One region of the Streptomyces sp. NPDC087420 genome, then DNA from elsewhere that is predicted to be linked to it. Evidence: riboswitches for the same ligand, from Rfam matches in the RefSeq annotation. Region 1 holds a riboswitch; each other region holds the start of a gene.

What was found. Region 1 has a riboswitch for cobalamin ahead of ACIO1C_RS24220 (ribonucleoside-diphosphate reductase subunit alpha). Riboswitches for the same ligand answer to the same signal wherever they lie in the genome.
Region 2: it holds a riboswitch for cobalamin, as region 1 does, so the genes downstream of both, metE (5-methyltetrahydropteroyltriglutamate--homocysteine S-methyltransferase) here and ACIO1C_RS24220 (ribonucleoside-diphosphate reductase subunit alpha) in region 1, are expected to answer to the same signal.
Region 3: it holds a riboswitch for cobalamin, as region 1 does, so the genes downstream of both, ACIO1C_RS34420 (cobalamin biosynthesis protein) here and ACIO1C_RS24220 (ribonucleoside-diphosphate reductase subunit alpha) in region 1, are expected to answer to the same signal.

The regions. Positions count from the first base shown of each region.
Region 1 covers NZ_JBIUXU010000011.1:264,164-268,438, forward strand. The annotation lists gene mctP (monocarboxylate uptake permease MctP) at 1-1,460, shown strand, start outside; gene ACIO1C_RS24215 (Uma2 family endonuclease) at 1,523-2,107, opposite strand; cobalamin riboswitch at 2,210-2,342, shown strand; gene ACIO1C_RS24220 (ribonucleoside-diphosphate reductase subunit alpha) at 2,486-4,275, shown strand, end outside.
Region 2 covers NZ_JBIUXU010000001.1:793,857-798,131, reverse strand. The annotation lists gene ACIO1C_RS03395 (type III polyketide synthase) at 1-944, opposite strand, end outside; gene ACIO1C_RS03390 (ScbR family autoregulator-binding transcription factor) at 1,425-2,066, shown strand; cobalamin riboswitch at 2,134-2,352, shown strand; gene metE (5-methyltetrahydropteroyltriglutamate--homocysteine S-methyltransferase) at 2,514-4,275, shown strand, end outside.
Region 3 covers NZ_JBIUXU010000023.1:55,639-59,913, reverse strand. The annotation lists gene ACIO1C_RS34425 (cobyric acid synthase) at 1-439, opposite strand, end outside; gene ACIO1C_RS34420 (cobalamin biosynthesis protein) at 436-1,536, opposite strand; cobalamin riboswitch at 1,774-1,922, opposite strand; gene ACIO1C_RS34415 (hypothetical protein) at 2,027-2,263, opposite strand; gene ACIO1C_RS34410 (anion permease) at 2,276-3,547, opposite strand; gene ACIO1C_RS34405 (class II aldolase/adducin family protein) at 3,717-4,275, shown strand, end outside.

The sequences.
Region 1 (4,275 bases):
GCGGTGACCTCTACACGGCGTACACCTTCGTGGCCGTGCCGGCGGCGATCTACGCGGCGGGCGCGGCGGGCTTCTTCGCCGTGCCGTACACGATCCTCGTCTATCCGCTGATCTTCACCTTCCTCCCCCGGCTCTGGTCGGTGTCGCACAAGCACGGGTACGTGACCACCTCGGACTTCGTCCGGGGCCGGTTCGGCTCGAAGGGCCTGTCGCTGGCGGTCGCCGTCACCGGCATCCTCGCGACGATGCCGTACATCGCGCTGCAACTGGTCGGCATCCAGGCGGTGCTGGACGTGATGGGCGTCGGCGGCGGCGAGGACACGAACTGGTTCGTGAAGGACCTGCCGCTGCTGATCGCGTTCGCGGTGCTCGCCGCGTACACGTACTCCTCGGGTCTGCGGGCGCCCGCGCTGATCGCGTTCGTGAAGGACACCCTGATCTATCTGGTGATCATCGTGGCCATCATCTACATCCCGATCAAACTGGGCGGCTTCGACGACATCTTCGCGAAGGCGGGCGACGCGTTCGCGCAGAAGAACCCGGCGACCGGGGCGCCACGCGGCGCGCTCGCGCCGGGCGAGGCCCAGCAGTGGGGCTACGCGACGCTGGCGCTCGGCTCGGCGCTCGCGCTCTTCATGTATCCGCACTCGGTCACGGCGACGCTCTCCAGCCGCAGCCGTGAGGTGATCCGGCGCAACACCACGATCCTGCCGCTGTATTCGCTGATGCTGGGCCTGCTGGCGCTGCTCGGCTTCATGGCGATCGCCGCCGGGGTGAAGGTCGACAACGGGCAGCTGGCGATCCCGCAGCTCTTCGAGAACATGTTCCCCGACTGGTTCGCCGGGGTGGCCTTCGCGGCGATCGGCATCGGGGCGCTGGTGCCGGCCGCGATCATGTCGATCGCGGCGGCGAATCTCTTCACCCGCAACATCTACAAGGACTTCATCAAACCGGACGCGACCCCGGCGCAGGAGACGAAGGTCTCCAAGATGGTGTCGCTGCTGGTGAAGGTGGGGGCGCTGGCCTTCGTCCTGACGATGGACAAGACGGTCGCGATCAACTTCCAGCTGCTGGGCGGGATCTGGATCCTCCAGACGATGCCGGCGCTGGTCGGGGGCCTCTTCACCCGCTGGTTCCACCGCTGGGCCCTGCTCACGGGTTGGGCGGTGGGCATGCTGTACGGCACGATCGCGGCGTACGGCGTGGCGAGCCCGACGCAGGCGCACTTCGGCGGCTCCTCGAAGGAGATCCCCGGAATCGGCGAGATCGGCTACATCGGCCTGACGGCGTTCGTGCTGAACCTCGTGGTGAGCGTGGTCCTGACCTTCGTCCTGAAGGCGGCCAAGGCCCCGGAGGGCGTGGACGAGACCAGCCCGTCGGACTACACGGCGGACATCGGCGACCCCGGCGTGAAGAAGGACCTCCCCCTGGCTCCGGCGGACCCGGACCCGGTGCGCTGAGGGGCTGCGGGAACGCATGACACACGACGGGCCGCCGGAACCATCCGGCGGCCCGTCCGTCGTCAGCGCACCCATTCCTTGAGCTGCTCGGTCTCCAGGGTGATCCCCACGGGGTCAGGGAGCCTGACGTCCTTGCCGAACGGCACGGTGTGGGTGTTCTCGTACCTAGCGCCATCAGGCTCGCTGTAAACGGTCACTACGCAGCTGTCCCTGTCGATCAGCAGATAGACCGGGATGCCGGTCTGGGCGTACGCACGCGGCTTCTGCACGCGGTCCCGCTCGTCGGTGTCGGAGTCGTACGAAGTGACTTCGACGGCCATGAGGACGGGGGTGGGGTCGGCCCATTCTCCTTGGCCTGCGAAGACGCGGCTGGGGGCCAGCACACCGTCCGGGCGTGCCCTCCCGCTTCGGTACTCCTGTACCTGGAGCCCGCGATCGGGGTAGAGCCACAGCTCGGGCCGGGACTGCATGCAGATACGCGTCAGCCATTCGACGATGGTGTCGTGGTCCCCGTCCGGCACAACCCTGCTCCTGATCTTCCCGTCGATGAGTTCCAGCCGGATGCCCTCTATCGTCCGGGCCAGTATCCGGGTGGCTTCGTCGAACTCCTCGGGAAGGATCTGGGTCGTGTAATCAGGGGCTGTCATGACGCACCTCCTTGTCCCAACGACGATAGCGGAGAGGTCCGACACAGGCGGGCGAAGTGGGGCGCGACACAACATCTAGGGGGTGCTTCACCGTGCGCCCCCCAGATGTATGCTCAACCTCGTTGTCGACGCAGGGGAATCCGGTGTGAATCCGGAACTGTCCCGCAACGGTCTGCTGTGGTGTGCTTTGTCATACCCGTGAGTCCGAATACCTGCCGGCGACGCGTCCGGCTCGACCGAACCGGATGCCAGGACGTCCGGGCCCCGAGGCTGGGCCGGAGACGCCGTGGTTCGTGCTGCCCGGAGACGGGCCGTGCCGGATCCACGCGCCCCCGCTTCCCCGCCGACGGCCCAGAGCCGAGCGAGGGAGAGCACCACGTGACCATCGCGCCAGCCGATCCGGCTTCAGGCATCTCCGAGGTCTCCGCGCAGGAGACCGACGGACCCGGGACCGCGTTGTTGCGGCTCCTGACCGACCTGACCGCCGATCTGCCCGACACCGACCCCGGACGCGTCGCCGGCGCCGCGCTGCGCGGCCGCAACGCCCGGTCGGACGAGGCCGAGCTGCGCGAGCTCGCCACCGAGGCGGCCGCGGGGCTCATCTCCGAGGACCCGGCCTACTCCCGGCTCGCCGCCCGGCTGCTCACCCGTACCATCGCCGAAGAGGCCGCGAGCCAGGGCGCCGTGGCGTTCTCCGCGTCCGTCGCGGTGGGGCACCGCGAGGGCCTGATCGCGGACCGTACGGCCGACTTCGTCGCGCTGCACGCCGACTTCCTGGACGCGCTGATCGACCCGGACGCCGACGACCGCTTCGGCTACTTCGGGCTCCGTACCCTCTTCAGCCGGTACCTGCTCCGCCACCCGATCACCCGCAAGGTCGTCGAGACCCCCCAGCACTTCATGCTGCGCGTCGGCGCCGGTCTCGCCGAGGACACCGGCGTCCGCGCGCTGGAGGAGGTCGCCTCCCTCTACCGCCTGATGAGCCGCCTGGACTACCTCCCGTCCTCTCCGACGCTCTTCAACTCCGGTACGCGCCACCCGCAGATGTCCTCCTGCTACCTGCTGGACTCCCCGCTGGACGAGCTGGACTCGATCTACGACCGCTACCACCAGGTCGCGCGCCTGTCGAAGCACGCGGGCGGCATCGGCCTCTCGTACTCCCGCATCCGCTCGCGCGGCTCGCTGATCCGCGGCACGAACGGGCACTCGAACGGCATCGTCCCGTTCCTGCGGACCCTGGACTCCTCGGTCGCGGCGGTCAACCAGGGCGGCCGGCGCAAGGGCGCGGCCTGTGTCTACCTGGAGACCTGGCACGCGGACCTGGAGGAGTTCCTGGAGCTGCGCGACAACACCGGTGAGGAGGCCCGCCGTACGCACAACCTGAACCTCGCCCACTGGATCCCGGACGAGTTCATGCGCCGCGTCGAGGCGGACGGCGAGTGGTCGCTGTTCTCCCCCGCCGACGTGCCGGAGTTCGTGGACCTGTGGGGCGACGAGTTCGACGCCGCGTACCGCGGGGCGGAGGCCGCCGGCCTGGCCCGGAAGACCATCCCGGCCCGTGAGCTGTACGGCCGCATGATGCGTACGCTCGCCCAGACCGGCAACGGCTGGATGACCTTCAAGGACGCGTCGAACCGTACGGCCAACCAGACCGCCCTGCCCGGCAAGGTCGTCCACTCCTCCAACCTCTGCACGGAGATCCTGGAGGTCACGGACGACGGCGAGACCGCCGTCTGCAACCTCGGCTCGGTCAACCTCGGCGCCTTCGTGCTCGATTCGGGCGAGATCGACTGGGAGCGGCTGGACGAGACCGTCCGTACGGCCGTCACCTTCCTCGACCGGGTCGTGGACATCAACTTCTACCCGACCGAGCAGGCCGGCCGCTCCAATGCCAAGTGGCGTCCGGTGGGCCTGGGCGCGATGGGCCTCCAGGACGTCTTCTTCAAGAAGCGCCTGCCGTTCGACTCCGCCGAGGCCGCCGCGCTCTCCACGAAGATCGCCGAGCGGATCATGCTGGCCGCGTACGAGGCGTCCTGCGCGCTCGCCGAGCGCAACGGCCCGCTCCCGGCGTGGTCGGAGACCCGTACCGCCGCCGGCGTGCTGCACCCCGACCACTACGACGTCGAGCTGAACTGGCCGGAGCGCTGGGACGCGCTGCGCGCCCGCGT
Region 2 (4,275 bases), on a different contig from region 1:
CTGCGCACCGCGTCGAGGACCACGGCGCTGGCGATGTTCCCGTACTCGGTGAGGGTGGCGCGGCTGAAGCGGAACGCCTCGGGCGGGACCTCCAGGAAGTGACTGAGGTCGTCCAGGATGCGTGGCCCGCCCGCGTGGATGATGTAGAAGTCGAGGGCCGCCGCGTCCCAGCCGTGCTGGACCGCCATCGCGCGGAGGGCGGGGGCGAGGGGTTCCATCGTGCCGGGCACCCGCTTGTCCAGCAGGAAGTGGAAGCCGGTCGCCCGGACGCTGTACGCGATCCAGTCGGTCGTGTCGGGTACGAGGTGCGAGCCGTTGCGTTCCAGCGCGATGCCGGTGCCGCCCTTGCCCCGGACGACGGCGGCGGCCACCGCGTCACCGAACAGGCCGTTGGAGAGCAGCGAGCCGACCCCGAGATCGGTCGGCTGGTAGCAGAGCGAGCAGAATTCGCAGGCCACGATGAGCACGTTGGCGTCGGGGTACGCCTGGCAGAAGTCGTGCGCCCGGTTGACGGCGGCGCCGCCCGCCGCGCAGCCGAGCTGGGCGATCGGCAACTGCCTGGTGTGACTGGGGAAGTCCATGGTGTTGATCAGCCAGGCGGTCAGCGACGGCATCATGAAGCCGGTGCAGGAGACATAGATGATCAGGTCGATGTCGGAGGCACGCAGCTCGGCGTGGTCCAGGGCGCGGTTCACCACCGCGGGCACCCGTGCCTTCGCCTCGGACTCGTACAGCCGGTTGCGGTCCTCGAAGCCGGGGTGCCTGAGGGTCTCCTCGATGGGCTGGACGAGGTGGCGCTTGGCCACACCGGTGTTCTCGATCAACCGGAGCGCGAGGGGAAGTTGCGGGTGGTCGGCGTGGAGCGACCGCGCCAGGGCGAGGGTGTCCTCCATGGTGATCACATGCTCGGGAACCGACACATCGGGCTTACACAGAGTGGCCACGACGCGCTCTCCTTCGTTCGTGTTCGCTGTGAACTGCGGCCCACACTCTGTGGTGGCCCACCACCCCGCAACCTGGGGAACTGCCGGAAACTGGCCCCTGGGAGGAGTGTCAGGGGAGCGAGGGGGCGGGACCCGAAGGACCGTCAGGGATCTTACCTATGACTACGGAAAGTAAGCGCGAAATGGGCGCATCGTCCGTTCGTGGGCGCGGCGCCCGGTCCCCGATCGCGCCGCTTAGGGCCTGTCCGGCGCCACCACCGGTCCGGCGACCGTGGGTCACGACCCGTCCACCGAACGGGGCGGAAGCCGAAAACCGGCCGTCCTGTACCGGTGACACCATGGGACTCGCGAGTCCCGGAGACCTCTCTCCGTCCCAAGGTTTCGGCGCGGGAGAGACATTCGGGGAGTCGTTGAGCCCTATAGTACGGGCTGGGCGGTTTGTTTTGTGCTGGTCAACCCGGCTGCGCGGAAGGGTCATTCATGGCAACACAGGAGCGCGCCATCAGGACGCGCATGGCGATTCTGGAGGCGGCCGGCGCGGTCTTCGACGAGTACGGCTACTCCTCCACGACCCTCACCATGGTTCTGGAGCGCGCTCAGGTCACCAAGGGCGCCCTGTACTTCCACTTCCAGTCGAAGGAAGCCCTGGCCCAGGCGGTCCTGGACGAGCAGGTGCAGCTCGGCACCGTGCCTTCGCAGCCCTGCAAGCTCCAGGAAGTCATCGACATCACCTTCGCGGTGGCCCACCGGCTCCTGGACAACGCGCTGCTCAGGGGAAGCGTCCGGCTCACCGTGGACCAGAGCGCTCCCCCGGGCGTCGACCACAGCGGCCCCTTCCGCCAGTGGCCCGTCCATCTGGTGTCCCTGATGGAAGAGGCACGCGCGCAGGGTGAGTTGCTCCCCAGCGTGCGCCCGCAGGACACGGTCGAACTGCTGGTCGGCGCGTTCGCCGGCATCCAGCTGATGTCCCGCGCGCTGACAAATCGCGAGGATCTCGGGCGGCGGATATCAATACTGTGGGGACACATCCTGCCCAGCATCGCGGTCCCGGGCCTGATGCCGAGCATCGACACCGCGCCCGACCGCGGGGCGCGGGTGACAGAGGCGATCATGGCGGCCTGATCCGGTGAGCGGGCCTTCCCGCCGTCCGGAATACGAAAGGGGCTCCCGGCGCTTCACATGAGGGCATAGGGTGACGTATGCAGTTGGTTCGCCCTGTCAGCCAGGCAGCGGCGTCGTAAGAGGGAACCCGGTGGGAATCCGGGACTGCCCCGCAGCGGTGAGTGGGAACGACCGCCGTCATCAGCACTGGATCCGGATCGGGTCTGGGAAGCGACGGCCAGTAGGTGTCTTGTCCGACGAGACGCGCCCACGAGTCCGAAGACCTGCCACTGCCCGCGCGCGAACACCGCGCACGGAGATCCCGGTGACCTCGTGGGCGGGTCGGCGTGCATGTCAGGCGGTCGCGCGTACCCGGACACCCGGGACGTGGCCCCTCCGACGTGTCGCTCCTTTCGCGCCCTCGACCGTCCCCGGGACGGCAGAGAACCGCTCGCGAAGGAGAGTTCTGTGACAGACAAGTCCGCAGCCGCGGCAGCACGGGCGACCGTGCACGGCTACCCCCGCCAGGGCCAGAACCGCGAACTGAAGAAGGCCGTCGAGGGCTACTGGAAAGGCACCGTCGGCGCCGACGCGTTGCGCGACACGGCCGCCGGACTGCGCCGTACGAACTGGCGGCGGCTCGCCGACGCCGGCGTCCACGAGGTGCCCACCGGTGACTTCTCGTACTACGACCACGTCCTCGACACCAGCGTCATGGTCGGCGCGATCCCCGCACGCCACCGCGCCGCCGTCGCGGCGGACGCCCTCGACGGGTATTTCGCGATGGCGCGCGGCACGCAGGAGGTCGCGCCGCTGGAGATGACCAAGTGGTTCGACACGAACTACCACTACCTCGTCCCCGAGCTGGGCCCCGAGACCGTGTTCACCGCCGATTCCACCAAGCCGGTCGCCGAGCTGGGGGAAGCCCTCGCGCTGGGCCTCACGGCGCGCCCCGTGCTCGTGGGCCCGGTCACCTATCTGCTGCTGGCCAAGCCCGCCCCCGGTGTCGCCCCGGACTTCGAGCCGCTGACGCTGCTCGACCGGCTGCTTCCGGTGTACGCGGAGGTCCTGGCCGACCTGCGCGCCGCCGGCGCCGAGTGGGCGCAGCTCGACGAACCCGCGCTGGTCGAGGACAGGACCCCGGCCGAGCTGGAGGCCACAACCCGCGCCTACCGGGGCCTCGGCGCGCTGACCGACCGGCCGAAACTGCTGGTCGCCTCCTACTTCGACCGGCTCGGCGACGCCCTGCCCGTCCTCGCCGGGGCGCCCGTCGAGGGGCTCGCCCTCGACTTCACGGGACCGGCCGCCGCCAACCTCGACGCCCTCGCGGCCGTCGGCGGGCTGCCCGGCAAGCGCCTGGTCGCGGGCGTCGTCAACGGCCGCAACATCTGGATCAACGACTTCGAGAAGTCCCTGTCGGTCCTCGGTACGCTCCTCGGGCTCGCCGACCGCGTCGATGTGTCCTCCTCCTGCTCGCTCCTGCACGTCCCGCTCGACGTCACGGCCGAGCGGGACATCGATCCGGAGATCCTCCGCTGGCTCGCCTTCGCGCGCCAGAAGACCGAGGAGATCGTCACGCTGGCCCGCGGTCTCGCGCGGGGCACCGACACGATCGCCGCCGAACTGGCCGCGAACCGGGCCGACCTGGCCTCCCGCGCGGGGTCAGCTCTCACCAACGACCCGGTGGTACGGGCCCGCGCGACGGCCGTCACCGACGCGGACGGGCGCCGCGCCGCGCCGTACCCGGAGCGGGCGACGGCCCAGCGTGCGCACCTCGGGCTGCCGTTGCTGCCGACCACCACCATCGGCTCGTTCCCGCAGACGAACGAACTGCGCACCGCACGCGCCGATCTGCGCGCGGGACGCATCGACACCGCCGGGTACGACGAGCGCATCGAGGCCGAGATCCGGGAGGTCCTCTCCTTCCAGGAGAAGGCCGGCCTCGACGTGCTGGTGCACGGCGAGCCCGAACGCAACGACATGGTCCAGTACTTCGCCGAACAGCTCACCGGCTATCTCGCGACCCGGCAGGGGTGGGTGCAGTCGTACGGCACCCGTTACGTCCGCCCGCCGGTCCTGGCCGGGGACATCTCGCGTCCCGAGCCGATGACCGTGCGCTGGACCACGTACGCCCAGTCGGTGACCGACCGGCCCGTCAAGGGCATGCTCACCGGTCCCGTCACCATGCTGGCCTGGTCCTTCGTCCGTGACGACCAGCCGCTCGGCGACA
Region 3 (4,275 bases), on a different contig from region 1:
TGATCTCGGCGGGGCTGCCGGCGCCTTCGCAGATCACGGCGTCGTACGTACGGCGCAGCTCGGCCAGGCACTCCAGTACGGTGCCCAGCAGCGCTTCCTGGCGGCCTCCGTGGTAGCCCCTGGCGCTCATCTCGCCGACCGGCCGTCCCATGAGGACCACTTGACTGCTCCGGTCGCCGCCCGGTTTCAGCAGTACGGGGTTCATCAGCGCGGTCGGCTCGACGCGGGCGGCCTGCGCCTGCATGGCCTGGGCCCGGCCGATCTCGGCGCCTTCGCGCGTCACGAACGAGTTGAGCGACATGTTCTGGCCCTTGAAGGGCGCGACTTTGACACCCTGCCGCACGAGCCACCGACAGACGCCCGCGGTGACGACACTCTTGCCCGCGTCGGAGGTGGTCCCGGCGATCAGCACCCCGCCCCCAAGCCCACCGCGCCTCACGACGGCCTCCCCACACCGGCACCGCCACCGGTGCCCACACCGCCACCGGCACCCGCTCCGGCAACGGCACCCGCACCGAAGCCCGCGCCGACGCCCCCGTCGGCCTTCGCCCTCGCTCCCGAAGCCGCCGCGTACGCGAACCGACCCGCCACGCACACCGCCAGCGCCAACCCGCTCACCCGCCGGGACAGCCGTACGGCCCGCTCGATGTCGGCGACTTCCACCGCCCGGCCGCCACCGTTCAGTACGGGGCGGTGCTCGACCCGGCCGCCGTAAGCAAGCGTTCCGCCCAGCCGTACGCCCAGCGCGCCCGCGAACGAGGTTTCCACCGGGCCCGCGTTGGGGCTCGGGTGCTTGCGCGCGTCGCGCCGTACCGCCCGCCACGCCCCGCGTGGGTTGCCACCCGCGACAACGGCCAGCGCGGCGGTCAGCCGGGCGCCGGGCCAGCCGGCCACGTCGTCCAGGCGGGCCGAGGCCCAGCCGAACCGGCGGTATTTCGGGGACTTGTGTCCCACCATCGCGTCCAGCGTGTTCACGGCCCGGAACCCGGCCAGCCCGGGGACCCCGGCCAGGGCGCCCCACACGAGCGCGCCCACCACCGCGTCGGAGGTGTTCTCGGCCACGGACTCCACGACGGCCCGCGCGATCTGCTGGGCGTCGAGGGACTGCGGGTCACGGCCGCACAGGTGCGGCAGCCGCTCCCGGGCCAGTTCGACGTTCCCGGCGCCGAGCGCCCGGCCGATGGCCCGCGCCTCGCGCGCCAGGGACGTACCGCCGACGACGGACCAGGTGGTCGCGGCCGTCAGCGCGACCGAGGCGACACCACGGCCCGCGAGCCCGGCAACTCCCGCCGCCCCGACCCCCGTACGCCCTCGCGCCCCGCGTCCCCGCACCCCGCGCCCCACCACCGCGCCCAGTCCGGCGGCCCCGCCCGCGCAGACCAGCGTGTGCAACGCGCCCCAGCCCCGGTGGTCCCGCCACAGCACGCGCTCCACGGCCCCCGCGGCCCGTCCGAACGCCGCGACCGGATGGCCCCGGCGAGGATCGCCCAGCAGTAGGTCGGCGAGCAGGCCGCCGACGGCCCCGTACGCGTGGATCCGCGCGGCGTCCCAGCCGGCCGACCGGGCCGGGTCCGCGCCCGCCCAGGCTCCGGCCCCGGAGGCAGCGGAAGCGGATGAGGAGGAAGCGACCGAAGCGGCAGAAGCGACCGAAGCGGCAGAAGAGACCGAAGCGGCAGAAGAGACCGAAGCGGCAGAAGTTGCGGCGCGGGCGGAAGCCCAAAGGTCGCGGCCAGGCATGGCGACGTGTCCTCACTCAGGGTCCGCGCCCCGGCTCGACGGAAACGCGGCGGCGAGAGTTCCTGGCTCCCGGGGACGTTTCCCCGAAGGGACACCGTGCCCGGTGACAGTGGCGGGACCGCGCCGGATTCGCACCGGCTTCCTCTGCTGCCGCCGTAATTGGCCCCGGCAGTCCACCACGCTGCGAGAACGCCCGTCAACCCGCCCTTGACCTGCGACGGGGCAGTGTGCGAAGCCCCACACGAAAGACCCGGGGGCCAGGCCCCCGGGTCTTTCGCCGTACGTACGGTCAGGCCACGATCAGGTAGATGCCGTACGCCACCGCCGCCGCGCACAGCGCGAAGCACGCGTAGGCGCCGGTGCGCGCCAGGGCCACGGAGCCACCTGCGGACCCCCCGGCCGACTCCGAGGCCGATTCCTGCTTGGCCAATGCCACGATGCCGAGGGTGAACAGGCCCACCAGACCGATGGTGGACACGAGGCTGACGCCGAACACGGAGCCGAGGGCTGCCCAGTCGATTTTCATGTGATCGCTTCCTTAGACCGTGGCGGTTCGCGCCGACTCGCCGGCGACGGCGGGCGGGGCGGGCAGGGCGACAGGCCCGGGGATGGTGGTCGTCAGACCGGCGGTAGCGACGTCCACGGACGCGATGTCCGCCACCGTCAGACCGGAAGCGGGGATGTCCACCCCCACGTTCACCGGCACCACGTCGGCCCCCGTCACGTTCGTGTGGTCCACCGGCCGGCGCCGCGACGCGAGCCAGATCGCACCGGAGACGGCGACGAGCAGGATCGCCACGACGGTGACGCCCCAGGTGCCGTGGCCGGTCAGGAACTCCGCCCCGGCGGCGACCAGACCCGCGGCGGGCAGGGTCAGCCCCCAGGCGATGAACATCCGGGTCGCGGTCGACCACCGGACGACCCCGCCCTTGCGGCCCAGCCCGGCGCCCATCACGGCACCGGAGCAGGACTGCGTGGTGGAGAGCGAGAAGCCGAGGTGCGAGGAGGCCAGGATGACCGTCGCGGCGCTGGTCTGGGCGGCGAAGCCCTGCTGCGGGCGCAGGTCGGTGAGGCCGGTGCCCATGGTCTTGATGATGCGCCAGCCACCGAGGTACGTGCCGAGCGCGATCGCCGTGCCCGCCGAGACGATGACCCACAGCGGCGGGTTGGAGCCGGGGGAGAGGACCCCGCCGGTGACCAGCGCCAGCGTGATGACGCCCATGGTCTTCTGCGCGTCGTTGGTGCCGTGGGCGAGGGAGACCAGGCCGGCGGAGGCGATCTGCCCGGCCCGGAAGCCCTTGGCCGTGGCCTTCTCGTCCGTACGGGCGCTGACGCGGTACGTCAGCCGGGTGGCGAGCATGGCCGCGAGCCCCGCGACGAGCGGGGCGGCGAGCGCCGGGATCAGGACCTTGGTGATGACGACGCCGCCGTTGACACCGGAGGTGCCGACGGACATCAGGGTGGCGCCGATGAGGCCGCCGAACAGGGCGTGGGAGGAGCTCGACGGGAGCCCCAGCAGCCACGTGAAGAGATTCCAGATGATCGCGCCGACCAGCGCCGCGAAGATCACTTCCGTACGGATGCCCGATTCGTTGATGAGTCCGCCGGAGATCGTCTTGGCGACCTCCACGGACAGGAACGCGCCGACGAGATTCAGGACGGCGGACATCGCCACCGCCGTCTTGGGCTTCAGGGCGCCGGTCGAGATGGTCGTCGCCATCGCGTTGGCGGTGTCGTGGAAACCGTTCGTGAAATCGAACACGAGAGCCGTCGCGATCACGATCGCGAGCAGCAGCGTGAAGTGTTCCATTTACCCAGGCAATCGTTCGACGTCGGTGGCCACGGTGAACGTAAGGATGCAGGGTGAACGGAAGGTTAACTAGGGAGGTACTCGGGGTGTCTCTCCTGAAGGGCTCTCCGGTCACCCTGATTTGTTGTCCGACCTGCCCTTTTTCCGCCCCGCCTGACAAGATCGTCATATGACGGATCATCTGACCGGACGGGCCGCGGAGCGCCCCGCCGAGGGGCATGGGGACGCGCGCGACCGGGCCTGGGCGGAGCTGGTGGCGACCGCGCGCAGGACCACCGCGGAAGGGCTCGTCGTGGGCACGTCGGGCAATGTCTCCGTACGGGTCGGGGACGAAGTCCTCGTCACCCCGAGCGGGGTGCCGTACGACCGTCTCACGGCCGGCGACCTGGTCGCCGTCGACCTCTCGGGACGCCAGGTCTCGGGCCGTCTCGGCCCGACGAGCGAGCTGCCGCTCCACCTGGAGATCTACCGCACCACGGACGCCTCCGCCGTGGTCCACACCCACGCCGTCCACGCCACCGCCGTCTCGACCCTCGTCACCGAACTGCCGCTGATCCACTACATGGCGGCGGCCCTCGGCGGCCCGGTGCGGGTGGCTCCCTACGCCACGTACGGCACGCCCGAACTGGCCGCGCACATGCTCGATGCCCTGCGCGACCGTACGGGCTGCCTGCTCCGGAACCACGGAACCGTCACCTACGGCGACTCCCTCGACCGGGCGTACGACC